Regions from separate parts of the Streptomyces sp. NPDC048523 genome, predicted to be linked through region 1. Evidence: riboswitches for the same ligand, from Rfam matches in the RefSeq annotation. Region 1 holds a riboswitch; each other region holds the start of a gene.

What was found. A riboswitch is a leader RNA that binds a small molecule or an ion and turns the genes downstream of it on or off. The one in region 1 is predicted to bind cyclic di-AMP.
Region 2: linked by a shared signal. The riboswitch ahead of ACGFWE_RS29780 (transglycosylase family protein) and the one ahead of ACGFWE_RS04960 (peptidoglycan DD-metalloendopeptidase family protein) in region 1 are both predicted to bind cyclic di-AMP.
Region 3: linked by a shared signal. The riboswitch ahead of ACGFWE_RS33490 (M23 family metallopeptidase) and the one ahead of ACGFWE_RS04960 (peptidoglycan DD-metalloendopeptidase family protein) in region 1 are both predicted to bind cyclic di-AMP.

Annotation. Positions count from the first base shown of each region.
Region 1 is NZ_JBICWQ010000001.1:1,081,803-1,087,538, reverse strand. Features, by position in the region: gene ACGFWE_RS04965 (alpha-galactosidase) at 1-2,030, shown strand, start outside; cyclic di-AMP (ydaO/yuaA leader) riboswitch at 2,337-2,498, shown strand; gene ACGFWE_RS04960 (peptidoglycan DD-metalloendopeptidase family protein) at 2,503-3,417, shown strand; gene ACGFWE_RS04955 (DUF6250 domain-containing protein) at 3,664-4,383, shown strand; gene ACGFWE_RS04950 (SGNH/GDSL hydrolase family protein) at 4,526-5,311, shown strand; gene ACGFWE_RS04945 (TetR/AcrR family transcriptional regulator) at 5,448-5,736, opposite strand, start outside.
Region 2 is NZ_JBICWQ010000006.1:108,523-114,258, forward strand. Features, by position in the region: gene ACGFWE_RS29765 (DUF501 domain-containing protein) at 1-194, opposite strand, end outside; gene ACGFWE_RS29770 (septum formation initiator family protein) at 225-701, opposite strand; gene eno (phosphopyruvate hydratase) at 820-2,106, opposite strand; gene ACGFWE_RS29780 (transglycosylase family protein) at 2,400-3,089, opposite strand; cyclic di-AMP (ydaO/yuaA leader) riboswitch at 3,093-3,260, opposite strand; gene ACGFWE_RS29785 (transglycosylase family protein) at 3,466-4,452, opposite strand; gene ACGFWE_RS29790 (cytochrome P450) at 4,644-5,736, opposite strand, start outside.
Region 3 is NZ_JBICWQ010000007.1:304,959-310,694, forward strand. Features, by position in the region: gene ACGFWE_RS33485 (GntR family transcriptional regulator) at 122-817, opposite strand; gene ACGFWE_RS33490 (M23 family metallopeptidase) at 1,007-1,759, opposite strand; cyclic di-AMP (ydaO/yuaA leader) riboswitch at 1,773-1,936, opposite strand; gene ACGFWE_RS33495 (M16 family metallopeptidase) at 2,129-3,517, opposite strand; gene ACGFWE_RS33500 (pitrilysin family protein) at 3,514-4,914, opposite strand; gene ACGFWE_RS33505 (DNA topoisomerase IV subunit A) at 5,240-5,736, shown strand, end outside.

The sequences.
Region 1 (5,736 bases):
CGGCCAGCAGTTACGCCCTGCACCTCACCGCCGAGGACGAGCTGCTGCACCTGCACTGGGGTCCGAGGATCACCCGGGCCGACGCCGAAGCCCTCGCCGTCCGTCCGCTGCCCGAGTACTGGCCCTTCGAGTCCCCGCTCGACGGACGCGAGGAGTACCCCGTCGAGGGCGGCCCCCGCTTCACCCGCCCCGCCCTGTCCGTGCGCACCGACGAGCGGCGCGGCACCGAGTGGAGCTTCGAGGCGTACGACACCGAGGGCGACGAGCTGCGGCTGCGGTTCCGCGACGGCGGTCTGGCCATCACGCTGCACTACCGGATGCGTGACGACGTCCTGGAGCGCTGGGTGATCCTGGACAACCAGGGGCAGGACCCGGTCGAGCTGCTGCGCGCCGACTCCGCCACCTGGACCCTGCCGGACCGCGAGGACGGCTGGCGGCTGTCCCAGCTGCACGGCCGCTGGGCCGCCGAGTCCCTGCTCACCCGGACCCCCCTCACCTACGGCGAGAAGGTCATCGGCAGCCGCCGCGGCCACACCGGGCACCAGCACCTGCCGTGGGTCGCCCTCGACACCGAAGCCACCGAGGAGCACGGCGAGGTCTACGGCGTCGCCCTCGGCTGGTCGGGGTCCTGGCGGATCGCCGTGGCGCAACTGCCCGACGCGCGCGTGCAGATCACCGGCGGCGCCGGATACGACGACTCGGGTCTGCTCCTGCTGGCGGCCGGGGAGTCCTTCACGACGCCCGTCTTCGCCGGACTCTGGAGCGACGGCGGCTTCGGCGGCGCGAGCCGCACCTGGCACGCCTACCAGCGGGCCCACGTCATCCCGCACGCGGACCAGGACCGACCCGTACTGTTCAACTCCTGGGAGGCCACGAACTTCGACATCTCCGAGGAGCAGCAGCGCACCCTGGCGCGACGGGCCGCGGCGATGGGCGTAGAGCTGTTCGTGGTCGACGACGGCTGGTTCGGTGCCCGCACCAGCGACCGGGCCGGGCTCGGCGACTGGACGCCCAACCCCGACCGCTTCCCCGCCGGCCTCAAGCCGCTCGCCGACTACGTGCGCACGCTCGGCATGCAGTTCGGCATCTGGGTCGAGCCGGAGATGGTCAACCCGGACAGCGAGCTGTACCGCGCCCACCCGGACTGGGTGCAGTACCAACCGGGACGGAAGCGGACGGAGCTCCGCAACCAGCTCGTACTGAACCTCGCGCGCGAGGACGTCCAGGAGTACCTGTGGGAGCGGCTCGACGCTCTCCTCTCCTCGGCCCCGATCGACTATGTGAAGTGGGACTTCAACCGCTGCTTCACGGACGCGGGCTGGCCCGGTGAGTCCTACCCGCAGCGCCTGTGGGTGGACCATGTGCGCGGCTTCTACGCCCTCTTGGACCGGTTGCGGGAGGCCCACCCGGGCGTGGCCTTCGAGTCCTGCTCGGGGGGTGGCGGCCGGATCGACCTCGGGGTGCTCAGCCGCACCGACCAGGTGTGGACCTCGGACAACACCGACCCGCTCGACCGGCTCGCCATCCAGCACGGCTTCAGCCAGATCCATCCCGCGCGTGTGATGGCCGCGTGGGTGACCGACAGTCCCAACACCCAGCTCAACGACCGGGTGAGCTCGCTGCGGTTCCGGTTCGTCAGCGCGATGGCCGGGGTTCTGGGGGTCGGCGGGGACCTCGCGGAGTGGACCGAGGAGGAGCTCGCCGAAGCCGCTCGGTGGGTGGGTCTCTACAAGGAGATCCGGCCGGTGGTGCAGCGCGGCGACCTGTACCGGCTGCGGCCTCCGCAGGGCGGGCTGAGCGCGGTGCAGTACGTCCTCGGGGACGAGGCCGTCGTCCTCGCCTGGCTGCAGGCGCAGAAGTACGGTGAGCCCGCGCCCTCGCTGCGGCTGCGCGGGCTCGACCCGACAGCGTCGTACGAATGCCTCGAAACGGGCGAAGTACACCGAGGGGGCGTATTGCTTCATCACGGACTCCGTACCGGTGTGCGCGGTGACCTCGATGCGACGGTTATCCGACTGCGTCGCATCTAGGGCTTGTGCCCGAATTGGCAGGTTCTCTCCCAACTCCTTTCGGCTTGAGGGTTCCTGTGAATTCGTGACGTGAGCAGCGTCATATTCGTGACGGTGTGTCGCCCGTCATGTTCACGTAATTCGCAGGTTTCTCAAGGGGATTCGGGTCGGGTGAAGGGCGTCCGATTCACGCAGGGTGACCGGTAATTCTCATACGGGATCAACAGGAACGCAGGCACAGGGAACCCTTCACTTGTCCCTTTGCGTCTTGCTCGCTTACGTTCACCCCCGATCCGGTCGGACGCCCAATCCTGCCGCCGAGCGGATTCCCCACACTCACCCACCCGTGCAAGGCAGGAGCGGGGGACCCACAGGTAGAACCGCCTGTTCCGGTCTCCGGAACGGCTTGGGGTTAAGGCGCGTCCAGGCGCGTCCGGGCATCTCCAGCCCGCACCCGACAGCTCACCTCGCAGGCGCCGGAGAGGAATTCGTCATGCCCGCGAAGGGTAAGCACCGCCGTCCGAAGTCTCAGCGCTTCACCCGCTCGATCGCCGTCGCCGGAACCGGGGGCGCCGCGCTCGCCCTCCCGCTCATAGGGGCCACCGGCGCGCACGCCGCCACTCCCCAGTCCGTGCCGGAAAAGGCCGTTCAGTCGCTTCCGGTCACGCAGAAGTCCGCCGAAAAGGCGGCCGCGAAGAAGACCTCTACGGTGCGCACCTATTCGGTGCGCGTCGGCGACTATCTCTCGAAGATCGCCGATGAGCAGAACGTCAGCGGTGGTTGGAAGAAGCTGTACGCCGACAACCGTTCGGCGATCGGAGACGACCCGTCGCTGATCCACCCCGGTCTGAAGCTCTCGATCGGCAAGAAGGTCAAGGCGAGCACGACGAAGACCCAGTCTTCCTCTTCGTCCTCGGCGAAGACCGAGAAGGCCGAGTCGAAGAAGTCCTCCGCGAACTCGACGGCCGCCACCCAGAGCTCCGCCGCCACCAGCTCCAGCGGCTACACCCTTCCGGTCACCGGCGCCACGATCGGCACCGGCTACCGCGTGGCGGGCAGCATGTGGTCCAGCGGCTACCACACCGGCGTCGACTTCGTCGTCCCGACCGGCACCTCGCTCAAGGCCGTGGCCGCGGGCACGGTCGTCTCCGCGGGCTGGGGCGGCGCCTACGGCAACCAGGTCGTCATCAAGCTGAACGACGGCTACTACGCGCAGTACGCCCACCTGTCCCAGCTCTCCGTCTCGGCCGGCCAGACCGTGACCGAGGGCCAGCAGATCGGCCTCTCCGGCGCGACCGGCAACGTCACCGGCCCGCACCTGCACTTCGAGATCCGCACCACGCCGGACTACGGCTCCGACGTGGACCCCGTCGCCTACCTCCGCTCGAAGGGTGTCGCCGTCGGCTGACGCCCCCCTGTGCCACTGAAGGCCGGACCCCGATCCCCGGGTCCGGCCTTCGGTGTTTCCTCATGATCACTTCGTTGCGTTCTTGTGGCGGATGCGCTCGGGGCGTCGACAGGGGGAGGAAGGGCGCGGCACAGTGAACTCTCCAGCCGAGTAAGCGCTTTCTGGGATCCTCGTCTCTTCAGGGTCCTCGTCCCTAGGGTCCTCGTCCCTAGGGTCCTCGTCCCTTCACGGAAGGAACCGTCCGTCATGACGACCACGCGCAGAGCCTTCGGGGCCCTCGCCGCCGGCGCCGCCCTGGCCGCCCTCGCCCCCGCGGTCACCGCGAGCGCCTCGCCCCGACACCGCCGCCTCATCGCTCACGACGACTTCCGCCACGGCCTCGGCCGCTGGGCCGTCGAACTGGAGCAGGGCGGCACGGTCACCGCGCGGCGCGGGGTCCTGGAGGTCGATGTGCCGGCCGGTGCGACGATCTGGTTCAGGCAGCCGCTCGAAGGGCCGTACGTCCTGGAGTACACCGCCACACCCGTGTCCGCGGGCGGGGTCAACGACCGGGTGTCCGACCTGAACAACTTCTGGAACGCGGTCGACGTCCGGTCTCCCCACGACCTCTTCGCCACCCACCGGGGCGGGGCGCTCGCGGAGTACGACTACCTGAAGACGTACTACTCGGGCTACGGCGCCAACTACAACACCACGACGCGGCTGCGCCGTTACGTCGGAGAATCCGGGGTACGGCCCCTGGTCCACGACTACACCGAGCCGCTGCTGGTCGCGAACGAGCCGAACCGGGTGCGGATCGTCTCCGACGGCTCCACCGTGCAGTGGTGGAACAACGGGCGGCTGGTCTTCGACTACACCGACCCGCAGCCGTACACGCATGGGCACTTCGCGTTCCGGACCACCTGGAGCCACTTCCGGATCAGTGACTTCAGGGTGTGGCGGTCGCAGCGTCAACATTCCTCATGAGATGCCTATTCCTGGTTTGGCCAACACTTTAGGAGTGGCTTATCTCACCGACCGTCAAGTCCTTCTTACGGTCGCGTAGGTCACATTCGAAGGTGAATCATGAACGGCTGTGGCAGACGATTCGAAGAACGACAGCAGCTCAGTGATCGGGTCGTACGTGGCGGTGGGGGACAGCTTCACCGAGGGCGTCGGCGACCTCGGCCCCGACGGGGCATTCGTCGGCTGGGCCGACCGGTTCGCGGTGCTTCTCGCGGACCGGCGGCCCGAGGGCGACTTCAGGTACAGCAATCTCGCCGTACGCGGGAAGCTCCTCGACCAGATCGTCGAGGACCAGCTTCCGCAGGCCGTCGAACTGGCACCGGACCTGGTGTCGTTCTGCGCCGGCGGCAACGACATCCTCCGGCCCGGTACCGACCCCGACGAGGTCGCCGAACGCTTCGAGCGGGCCGTGGCCCGGCTCACCCAGGCGTGCGGCACGGTCATGGTGACGACCGGCTTCGACACCCGTGGTGTGCCCGTGCTCAAGCATCTGCGCGGCAAGATCGCCACGTACAACGGACATGTGCGGGCCGTCGCCGACCGGTACGGGTGCCCGGTGCTCGACCTGTGGTCCCTGAAGACCATCCAGGACCGGCGGGCCTGGGACGGCGACCGGCTGCACCTCTCCCCTGAGGGGCACACGCGCGTGGCGCTCCGTGCGGGACAGGTGCTGGGACTGGAGGTGCCGGCGGATCCCGACCAGCCCTGGCCGCCGCTTCCCCCGCGCGGGCCGCTGGACGTGCGGCGGGACGATGTGCACTGGGCCCGGGAGTTCCTGGTGCCGTGGATCGGGCGTCGGCTGCGCGGCGAGTCCTCCGGGGACCACGTGACGGCCAAGGGCGTGCTGTCGCCGGATGACATCAAGAGCCGGATCGCTCCGGTGGCCTGAGTCGTGTGCGAGACCGGTGCCGGGCGGGGCGGATCTCGCCCGGCGGCCGCCGTGAGGCCCTCCACCTGGCCTTCGTGAGGCCCTTCGCCTGGCCTTCGTGAGGCCCTCCACCTGGGCGCCGGCCCGCGTATCGCCGCTACCCGGACCTCGTGCCGTCCAGGCCGAGTTCCCGTGCCAGGGCCTCGTCCACCCACTCCTGGGCCCGGGACCTGGCCACCGCGCCCGCGTAGGACGTCAGTTGGACGGCCAGACCGTCCAGGAGGGCGGTGAGGCGCAGAGCGGTGGCTTCCGGGTCCGGGCAGGAGAACTCGCCCGCGGCCACGCCCTCGGCGATCACCTCCGTGAGCGCCGCCTTCCAGCGTCTGTCCAGGTCACGGGTGACCTCCTGGAGCGTCGGCTCACGCAGGGCCACCGCCCAGCCCTCG
Region 2 (5,736 bases), on a different contig from region 1:
AGGTAGTACGTCGTCGGGAAGGGCGTGCCGTCCGGCAGCCGGGGCGCGGTCTCCACGACGTCCGGCTGCCCGCACGGGCACCGGTGCGCGATCGCCCGCAGCCCGCGCGGCGGCCGCCCGAGCTGCTGCTTGAAGGCCTCGACATCCGCGTCGGTCGGCTCGGTGCGCGGGGTGGAGGGCGGAGGCGTTTCCATGCCTGTCTTTCTATCGGTCCATCGGTCGGTTCACTGGTCGGAAGCGTCGGACTTGTCGACCCCGTCCCAGACGTTCGCGTACCAGGGGCGGTCGGCCGCGCCCAGGTCGGCGCGGGACTGCCGCGCCGCGTCCGGGTCGACGACGACGAAGCCCGTCTCCCCCGGCAGCACGTAGTGCAGCCGCTGCCGGATCTGCTGCTCCGCGTACGCGTCGTCCTGCCAGCGCGCCTTGAGGTCGCGCAGCTTCTCGACCCGCTCGGCGGCCCGCGCCTTCTCCCGCTGGAGATCGGCGATCTCGGCGCGCTGGGAGACGTACTGCCTTATCGGGTACGCCAGCGCCACCACCAGCGTGCACAGCACGAGGGCGAGCAGCGCGGCCCGGCCGGTCAGCCGGGAGCGGCGGGCCTGCCGCTTGGTCTGGGAACGGTAGACCCGGGCCGCGGTCTGCTCGCCGAGCAGCCTGATCCTGGTCGTGGTGGAGAAACGGTCCCGGTCCTTCACGGCCATCGGCTCTCCGCCTCCCCTTCTACGTACGTACGTCCCCGCACACGGTACGGGACCGGTACGGGGACGTACGTACGACTGGCTAAGGCTTGGCCCTGCTTGGGTCAGCCCTTGAAGCTGCTCAGCCCTTGAAGCGCGGGAACGCGCTGCGGCCGGCGTACACCGCCGCGTCGTCGAGGATCTCCTCGATGCGCAGGAGCTGGTTGTACTTGGCGACGCGGTCCGAGCGGGCCGGGGCGCCGGTCTTGATCTGGCCGCAGTTCACCGCGACGGCGAGGTCGGCGATGGTGACGTCCTCGGTCTCGCCGGAGCGGTGGGACATCATGCACTTGAAGCCGTTGCGCTGGGCCATCTCGACGGCGTCCAGGGTCTCGGTCAGCGAGCCGATCTGGTTCACCTTGACGAGCAGGGCGTTGGCGCTGCCCTCCTCGATACCGCGGGCCAGGCGCTCCGGGTTGGTGACGAACAGGTCGTCGCCGACGATCTGGACCTTGTCGCCCAGCTTGTCGGTGATGACCTTCCAGCCGGCCCAGTCGTCCTCGAACAGCGGGTCCTCGATGGAGACGAGCGGGTAGGCCGCCACGAGCTCCTCGTAGTACTCGGTCATCTCGGCGGCCGAGCGGGACTTGCCCTCGAACTCGTACGTGCCGTCCTTGTAGAACTCGGACGCGGCGACGTCGAGCGCGAGCGCGATCTGCTCGCCGGGGACGTAGCCGGCCTGCTTGACGGCCTCGATGATGAGGTCGAGCGCGGCGCGGTTGGACTCCAGGTTCGGGGCGAAGCCGCCCTCGTCGCCGAGGCCGGTGGACAGGCCCTTGGTCTTCAGCACCTTCTTGAGGGTGTGGTAGACCTCGGCGCCCCAGCGCAGGGCCTCGGAGAAGGACTCCGCGCCGATCGGGGCAATCATGAACTCCTGGATGTCCACGTTGGAGTCGGCGTGCGAGCCGCCGTTCAGGATGTTCATCATCGGCACCGGCAGCAGGTGCGCGTTCGGGCCGCCCAGGTAGCGGAAGAGCGGGAGGTCGCTGGCCTCGGAGGCGGCGTGGGCGACGGCGAGCGAGACGCCGAGGATGGCGTTGGCGCCGAGGGAGCCCTTGTTGTCGGTGGCGTCCAGGTCGAACATCGCCTGGTCGATCAGACGCTGCTCGGTGGCGTCGTACCCGACGAGCTCCGGGCCGATCTGCTCGATGACGGCCAGCACGGCCTTCTCGACACCCTTGCCGTGGTAGCGGTTCGGGTCACCGTCGCGGAGCTCGATGGCCTCGAAGGCGCCCGTGGAGGCGCCGGAGGGGACGGCGGCACGACCGGTGCTGCCGTCGTCGAGGCCGACCTCGACCTCGACCGTGGGGTTGCCTCGGGAGTCCAGGATTTCCCGGGCTACGACGACGTCGATGGACGGCACGAGCATCTCCTTCTTGGGATGTGACACGGTCCGCCGGGACCGCGGTGGGTTCTGCGAGACCGAGCCTAACCGGCTCCGGGGGTTCGGCCACCGTGTGGACCGCCCCCTGGACAGAACCGAGAGTAAATTGTTTCCGAACTGAACAAAGACGTGCCTCGACGGGACATGAAAAAACCCCGCCCCGGTGCGTACGGGGGAACACGCACCGGAGCGGGGAGCCCGTGGGGACGGGGGGCGACCCTCACGAGGCCTTCATCCTGAAGGACACGGTTGTGAGGGCGCTGTGGTTCAGCTGGGCCCTACTTGAGGTGCAGCTGCTGACCCGGGTAGATGAAGTCCGCGTCGGTGATGATGTCCTTGTTCAGCTTGAACAGCTTCTGCCAGCCGCCCTTGACCTTGTGCTTCTCGGCGATCGAGCTGAGGGTGTCACCCTTGACGACCTTGTACTCGCCGTCACCCTTCTTGACCTTCTTGCCGGTCGGGGTGGTGACGGTCTTCTTGGCGGCCGGACGGTCCGCCGAACGCGAGGCGCTCTGCTTCTCGGTCGAACGGCTGCTCGTGTTCGAGGAGCTGGAGTTCGAGGAGCTGGAGGAGGACGAGCTGCTGCCGCTGTAGCCGGCGCTGGACAGGCCCTTGCCGCAGACCGGCCAGGCACCCTTGCCCTGGGAGGCGAGGACCTTCTCGGCGACGGCGATCTGCTGGGACTTGCTGGCCTGGTTGGCCTGCGCGGCGTACTGCGTGCCGCCGTACGCGGCCCAGGTGGAGGCCGAGAACTGCAGGCCGCCGTAGTAGCCGTTGCCGGTGTTGATGGACCAGTTGCCGCCGGACTCGCACTGGGCGACGGTGTCCCACTCGGAGGCGGTGGCGGCGGAGGCGTTGCCGGCCGCCATCAGCGGGGCGGCGATGGCGACACCGGTGACACCGGCAAGCGCGGCGGCACGGGTGGCCTTGGACGGACGACGGTGCTTGCCCTTACCGGAAAACAGCATGGTGGATCCCCTCACCGACGCCTACGAGGTGAGCTGTCGGGTTCGGGCCGGTTGAGTTGCCCGGCCGCACATCTCGCGATGCGCGGCTTCACCCCAAGCCGGTCCAGCGTGAACTGCTGGGCCCGGCGCTTACCTTGGGTCCCCCGCTCCTGCCTACGGCGCTTGACGCGACGACTGTTCCCGTTCCGTCGCTGGCAGGATTCGGCGTTGCGACGGACGGGGCTCGGGTTGCCGAGCGGTCACGACCGTAGACACGGGCTCGGCGGAATTTCAAAGACGATCAGGGCTTCTGAGACTCATCCCACACTTTCACCAATATGGACATTCAGTGCGAAGTGTGACGTGAACTCCCGCTGTTTTTCAGGCCTTTTCAGCCCTATTCAACCCCTGTGTCGAGGGTCTGACCGGCGACGATGCCGCTCGGGTCGGCCCCGATGCGGTCCTTGTTCTCGGCGTAGAGGGCACGCCATCCGCCGTCGAGGCCAAGGGAGTCGGCGATGGAGGCGAGCGAGTCGCCCTCCTGGACGGTGTAGGTGCCCGCGGCATGCCGGCCGGCCGGGGAGGAGGCTGTGCTCTTCGTCGCAATCTCCTCGGCGCTGCCGCCGCGGTGCTTGCCGGAACCGAGGGCGCCGACGTCCACGAGGGCCGAAGAGCTGCCCTGCTGCCACGACTTGTCCGCTTCGTCCTCTTCCGGGCTGACCACGGGCGAGTTGTCGGAAGGCTGTGCGTCCTCCGCGGCGGATCCCTTGGAAGGCGAAGAGTTCTTTTTGCCCGACTTGGCCGAACTGTCGCCATTGGAGGCGGTGGCCGACGGCGAGGGCGTGGCGGACGAACCGTCCAGCGCGCCGAGCAGACCGGAAGACTCCCCGGCGCCCGACGAGTCGGAGGAACCAGACGATCCGGACGAACCGGATGATGTCGACGAGTCGGATGCCGAGGGCGAGGGCGTCTCGCTCCCCACGCCCGTGTCGACGTCGGCCGCACTCGAGTCCTTGCTGAGACCGCCGAGCAGACCGCAGGTGGGCCAGGCGGCGATGCCCTGGTCCGCGAGGAGCTTCTCGGCCACGGCTATCTGCTGGTTACGGCTGGCCAGGTCCGCCGTCTCGGCGTATTCGAGGCCGCCGTACTTCTCCCAGTTCTCCTGGGACATCTGGAGGCCGCCGTAGTAGCCGTTGGCGTCGTTGGCGCTCCAGGAGCCGCCACTCTCGCACTCCGCGACCCGGTCCCAGGTGGTGCCGGTGGCGGCGCTCGCCCCGGTTGCTCCGAGCAGTGGGATCGCGATGGCGGAGCCCGTCACACCGGCCGCCACAAGGAGAGCGGGAGCCTGACGGGGGCGACGGTGACGACCGTTCCCGGAGAGCATGAGGGGACCTTTCCCGAGACAGCAAATACCGGCGCGGCGAGTGGTGCGGGGCACCGCGCTGGTCCGTGAACGTATAGGGGTTCGATCACTTGTCACAAGTTAATGCCGCGTAGATCACGTGAGGATCACAAACTTGAGGACTCGTCATGTTTACCCGCTCCATGCGGGGACAGGCCGGGCCTCTCGGTCGATTACCGGACGGGCGTGAACTCCACGGGCAAAGTACGCAGTCCACGCATGATGAGGCCCCCGCGCCACCGCAAATCAGCCGAATCGACCGCCAGTTGGAGATCCGGGAGGCGGGTGAGGAGGGTGGCGAGCGCGGTCTGGCCCTCCAGGCGGGCGAGCGGGGCACCGAGGCAGTAGTGGATGCCGTGGCCGTAACCGAGGTGCTGATTGTCACGGCGGGACAGATCGAGCACGTCGGGGTCGGCGAACCGCTCCGGATCCCGGTCCGCGGCGGCGAGCACGACGAGCACCGGGTCACCCGCGGCGATGTCCTGCCCGCCGATCCGCAGGGGTTCGGTGGCGAACCGCCAGGTGGCCAGTTCCACCGGGCCGTCGTACCGCAGCAGTTCCTCCACACCGGTCTCCAGGAGGCCCCTCTCCTGCCTGGCCAGGGATTCCTGCAGCCGGTCGCGCTGCTCGGGGTGGGTGAGGAGGGCGTAGGCGCCGTTTCCGATCAAATTGACGGTGGTTTCGAAACCTGCGAACAAGAGGATGAAGGCCATGGCCGCGGCTTCGTTCTCGGTGAGGTGCTCCCCGTGGTCGGAGGCGCGGATGAGCGCGGAGATGAGGTCCTCACCGGGAGGGGGCTCGTCGGGCAGCGCTTCCCGCTTCCGGTGGATGAGCTCGGCGAGATAGCCGCGCATCTTCTTCACGGACCGCGCCACCCCGCCTCGCGGCCCGCCGCCGTGACGGATCATCATGCCCGCCCAGTCCCGGAAGTCGTCCTGGTCCTCGCGCGGGACGCCGAGCAGGTCGCAGATCGCGTAGATGGGGAGCGGGAAGGCGAACTCGTGGATGAGGTCGGCGGTGCCCGTGGCCGCGAAGCCGTCGATGAGACGGTCGGTCAACTCCTGCACCCGGGGGGCGAACTCGGCGACCCTCCTGGGCGTGAACGCCTTGCTGACGAGCCGTCGGAGCCTGGTGTGGTCCGGTGGGTCGATGTTCAGCAGATGCGTCATCAGCTCCGCCTTGCGTTCCCCCGGAATACCGGTCTTGCCCTTGGCGTGCGCGGGCTCGTCGTGATGCGCCGGGTTCTTGCTGAGCCGCTGGTCGGCG
Region 3 (5,736 bases), on a different contig from region 1:
GGTGCCTTAAAAGCACCGAGGGGCTCGCCCGAATTACCGGGCGGGCCCTTCGCATTTCCCTTTTACGGGCAGCGGAAATACTCCCCCTCGAATTCCCACCCCTTTGTATACGGTGCCCGTGTTAATGCCGCAGACCTGTCACGTTTACAGGATGTTGCGAGGTCCTCACACGGTCCGCGCGGTCCTGCCCGGAGGTGAACCGCAGCCGGTGCACCGCGCTCGAGCGCTCGGTGTGCAGCGCCGTGATCGCCCGCGCGCGCTCGCCGTCCCCGCGTGCCACCGCGTCCACGATCGCGCCGTGCTCCGCCCAGGACTCCACCGGGTTGGCGGGCGCGTCCACGAGGTACATCCAGGCGATCTTGTGGCGCAGCTGGGTCAGCATCGAGGTCAGCGCGGGGCTGCCGGAGGCCTGCGCGAGCGTCTCGTGGAACCAGCCCCCCAGCGAGCGCAGATCGTCGCTGTTGCCGCGCCTGGCCCGCTCCTGACCCAGCCTGACCAGGCCGCGCAGCACCTTCAGATGGGCCTCGGTGCGCCGCTGGGCGGCCCGGGAGGCGCCGAGCGGTTCGAGAAGCATGCGCATCTCCAGGAGGTCGGCGCCCTCCTGCTCGGTCGGTTCGGCCACACACGCGCCCGCGTGCCGCCGCGTCACCACGAAGCCCTCGGCCTCCAGTGTGCGCAGGGCCTCGCGGACCGGGACCCGGGAGACGCCGTAGCGGCGGGCGAGCAGTTCCTCGGTGAGCCGGCTCCCGCGCTCGTGGACACCGGCGACGATGTCGTCCCGGATCGCCGTGCATACCGAGTGCGCCGGAATACGCATGTCCGACCTCCGTCTTAATCCCCGTGAAACGTCGCCGATTGACGTGTGTTCAGTGACTCTATTGCAATGAGCGGGAATTTCCGACGGCGGACCGGAATCCGGGGATATTTTTTGGACAACGGGGCCCCGGAAACGACGAAAACCCCGGCTCGGGGAGCCGGGGCCTCGCGGAGATCGCGCGGTGGGTCGTCAGACGTTCACGCCGTGCGAGCGCAGGTAGGCGACGGGGTCGATGTCCGAGCCGTACTCGGGGGTGGTGCGCGCCTCGAAGTGCAGGTGCGGGCCGGTGACGTTGCCGGTCGCGCCGGAGAGGCCGATCTGCTGGCCGGGGGTGACCGACTGGCCGGCCGAGACGCCGATGGACGACAGGTGGCCGTACTGGGTGTACGTGCCGTCGGCCATCCTGATCACGATCTGGTTGCCGTACGACCCGCCCCAGCCGGTCTCCACGACCGTGCCGCGGCCGACCGCGTGGACCGAGGTGCCGCTCGCGGCGTGGAAGTCGACACCGGTGTGGCTGCCGGAGGACCACAGGGAGCCACCGCTCTTGTAGCCGGTGGACACGTAGGAGCCGGAGATCGGGGCGACGAAGCGGTTGAGGCGCTTGCGCTCGGCCTCGCGGGCGGCGCGCTCCTTGGCCTCGCGTATCTCCTTGGCGCGCGCCTCGGCCTTGCGCTTGGCCTCCGCCGCCGCCTTCTTCTGCGCGGCGGCTTGCGCCTGCGCCTCGGCCTGGGCGTCGAGCTGGTCGGCGAGGGACTCTCCGACGCTGACGACGGGCATGAGACCGGTCTGCTCGACGGAGTTGTCGGCGGCGAACGCCGGGGCTGCGATGGTGCCGATGACGCCGGTGGTGGCGAGGGCCGCGACGCCCGCCGCGCGGGCGGTGGTGCGCTTCATACGGCTGGGACGACGGTGCTTCCCGGTGGCGCAGGTGAACGCCATGTGGTGGCCGGTCCTTTCCTTCCTTCTCGCCTACCGGGTTAGCTGACGGGTTCGGAGCAGGAAGGTCTCCTACGGACCCCCTCGCGGTGCGCGGGCGTCCGATTCACCCCAGGGACGCATGGTTGGGTCCCCGGCTCCCCTGGCTCGCGCCATGCGGGGACTCGGCGATGGCTGTCCGGTGCCGCGGACGCGGCGCAGTGCCTGACGGACAGCCCAGAGGACGCTAAGCGGGGCCACTTTCAATCCCCAAACCGATCACGGGATTTGTAGCGCATCCCACAGGGCAGACAGGCAACCTCCTGCCCAATTCGGACATCCAGGGGCCCTGGTGACGCTTGCGTCACCAGGGCCCCTGGGGCCGGGGTCCCGCTACTCGGCCGTCACGACCTTGACTTCGCCGATGCCGAGCGCCTCGACGGGCTCCTTGATGGCGGCCGCGTCGCCGACCAGGATCGTCACCAGCCGGTCCACCGGGAAGGCGTTCACGACGGCCGCGGTGGCCTCGACGGTGCCGGTCGCGGCGAGCTGCTGGTACAGGGTCGCCTGGTAGTCGTCGGGCAGGTGCTGCTCGACCTGGTCGGCCAGCGTGCTCGCGACGGCCGCGGCCGTCTCGTACTTGAGCGGTGCCACACCGACGAGGTTCTGTACGGCGACATCGCGCTCGGCGTCGGTCAGACCGCCCTCGGCGAGCGTGCGCAGCACCTTCCACAGGTCGTCCAGGGCGGGACCGGTGTTCGGGGTGTCGACCGAGCCGCTGATGGCGAGCATCGCGGCGCCCGAGCCGTCCGGGGCGGACCTGAGGACCTGGCCGAACGACCGTACGCCGTAGGTGTAGCCCTTCTCCTCGCGCAGCACGCGGTCCAGGCGGGAGGTGAGAGTGCCGCCGAGGCAGTACGTGCCGAGCACCTGCGCGGGCCACACGCGTGCGTGCCGGTCGGCGCCGATACGGCCGATCAGCAGCTGCGTCTGGACGGCGCCAGGGCGGTCCACGATGACGACCCGGCCGGTGTCGTCGGCGGTCACCGGCGGTACGGGGCGCGGCCGGGCCGTGGACCCCGTCCAGGAGCCGAGGGTGTCGGCGAGCAGCGCGTCCAGGTCGATGTCGGTGAGGTCGCCGACGACCACGGCGGTCGCGGTGGCGGGGCGCACGTGCTTCTCGTAGAAGGCGCGTACGGCCGCGGAGTCGATGTTCTCGACGGTCTCCTCGGTGCCCTGGCGCGGGCGCGACATGCGCGAGTCCGCCGGGAACAGCTCCCTGGAGAGCTCCTTGGCGGCGCGACGGGACGGGTTGGCCAGCTCGTGCGGGATCTCGTCCAGGCGGTTGCGGACGAGCCGCTCGACCTCGCTGTCCGCGAACGCGGGCGCCCTGAGCGCGTCGGCCAGCAGACCGAGGGCCTTGGCGAGGCGGGAGGCCGGTACTTCGAGGCTGAGGCGCACGCCCGGGTGGTCGGCGTGCGCGTCGAGGGTGGCGCCGCAGCGCTCCAGCTCGGCGGCGAACTCCTCGGCGGAGTGCTTGTCGGTGCCCTCGGAGAACGCGCGCGCCATGATCGTGGCGACACCGTCCAGGCCGACCGGCTCGGCGTCCAGGGGCGCGTCCAGGAGCACCTCGACGGCGACGACCTGCTGGCCGGGCCGGTGGCAGCGCAGCAGTGTGAGGCCGTTGTCGAGCTTCCCGCGCTCGGGGGCGGGGAAGGCCCAGACCTTGGGCTCGCCCGCCTGCGGCTGCGGGTGGAATTCCATCGCGGCGAGCTCGGTCACTTGGCCGCCTCCTCGTTCTCGTCGGTCGCTTCCACGGTGGCCGCGGAGTCCGGGTCGTCGGCGCCCTCTGCGTCCTCGGCGCTCTGGGCGATCTCGGCCGGGGCGGTGGGCTCGTAGACGAGCACCGCGCGGTTGTCGGGGCGCAGCTTGGCCTTGGCGACCTCCTGCACCTCCTCGGCGCTCACCTCCAGGACGCGCTGCACGGCGGTCAGGGCGAGCTGGGGGTCGCCGAACAGGACGGCGTAACGGCACAGTTCGTCGGCGCGGCCCGCGACGGTGCCGAGCCGGTCCAGCCACTCGCGCTCCAACTGGGCCTGGGCGCGCTCCATTTCCTCGGCCGTGGGACCCTCGGCGGCGAACCGCGCGAGCTCCTCGTCGATGGCGGCCTCGATGACCGGCACCTCGACGTCACCGGAGGTCTTCACGTCGAGCCAGCCCAGGGAGGGCGCACCGGCCAGGCGCAGCAGGCCGAAGCCGGCCGCGACGGCCGTACGGTCGCGCCGTACGAGCCGGTTGTAGAGGCGGGAGGACTCGCCGCCGCCGAGGACGGTGAGGGCGAGGTCGGCCGCGTCCGCCTCGCGGGTGCCGTCGTGCGGGAGCCGGTAGGCCGCCATCAACGCGCGCGCGGGGACCTCCTCCTCGACGACCTCGCGCAGCTGCTCGCCGATGACCTCGGGCAGGGAGCCGTCACGGGGCGCGGGCTTGCCGTCGTGCGAGGGGATGGAGCCGAAGTACTTCTCGACCCAGGCGAGCGTCTGCTCCGGGTCGATGTCGCCGACGACCGACAGGACGGCGTTGTTGGGCGCGTAGTAGGTGCGGAAGAACGCGCGCGCGTCCTCCAGCGTGGCCGCGTCCAGATCGGCCATCGAACCGATCGGGGTGTGGTGGTAGGGGTGACCCTCCGGGTACGCGAGCGCGGTCAGCTTCTCGAACGCGGTGCCGTAGGGGACGTTGTCGTAGCGCTGCCTGCGCTCGTTCTTGACGACGTCGCGCTGGTTCTCCATCGACTCGTCGTCGAGGGCGGCCAGCAGGGAGCCCATGCGGTCGGCCTCCAGCCAGAGGGCGAGCTCCAGCTGATGGGTCGGCATGGTCTCGAAGTAGTTGGTGCGCTCGAAGCTGGTGGTGCCGTTGAGCGAGCCGCCCGCGCCCTGGACGAGCTCGAAGTGCCCGTTGCCCTTGACCTGTCCGGAGCCCTGGAACATCAAGTGCTCGAAAAGGTGAGCAAGGCCGGTACGCCCCTTGACCTCGTGGCGCGAGCCGACGTCGTACCAGAGGCACACCGCCGCGACCGGGGTCAGGTGGTCCTCGGAGAGCACCACCCGCAGCCCGTTGGCCAGGCGGTGCTCGGTCGCTGTCAGGCCCCCGGTGCCTGCCTGGTCTGTGGCCGTGTGACCCATGGGCATGTACGTCCCTTCGATCGCGTTCGCGGTCGTGGAAACCGCGGTTTTCCTGCCGGTCCTGCCACTGTATGCAAGCGTGCGGACCCTCGGCGAAGTTCCCGGAGCGCGTACGCCCACAGCGGATCGCGTAGCCTGCGGGCAACCGTGACGGAGGCGCTGTGCCGTTGCCGGGCCGGGCGGCCCGGCCGGGCCCTGGCCCGGACTGTCAGTGCCGCGGTCCACAATGGTCCGCGCAGACCCGTTCACGCTTCAGCAAGAGTGAGCCAAAGGGCCGACGTGAGCGACCCGTAGGCGAGCGACCAGAAAAGAGGAGCCGGCAGCGATGGCCCGCCGCAGCACGAAGACCCCGCCGCCCGACGACTCGTACGAGGAGCGGATCCTCGACATCGACGTCGTGGACGAGATGAAGGGCTCGTACCTCGAGTACGCGTACTCGGTCATCTACTCCCGCGCGCTCCCCGACGCCCGCGACGGCCTCAAGCCGGTGCACCGGCGCATCGTCTACCAGATGAACGAGATGGGCCTGCGCCCCGACCGCGGCTATGTGAAGTGCGCCCGCGTGGTCGGCGAGGTCATGGGCAAGTTGCACCCGCACGGCGACGCGTCGATCTACGACGCCCTCGTGCGCATGGCCCAGCCCTTCTCGATGAGCGTGCCGCTGATCGACGGCCACGGAAACTTCGGCTCGCTGGGCAACGACGACCCGCCGGCCGCCATGCGGTACACCGAGTGCCGCGCCGCCGAGGCCGCGAGCCTGATGACGGAGTCCATCGACGAGGACACGGTCGACTTCGCACCCAACTACGACGGCCAGGAGCA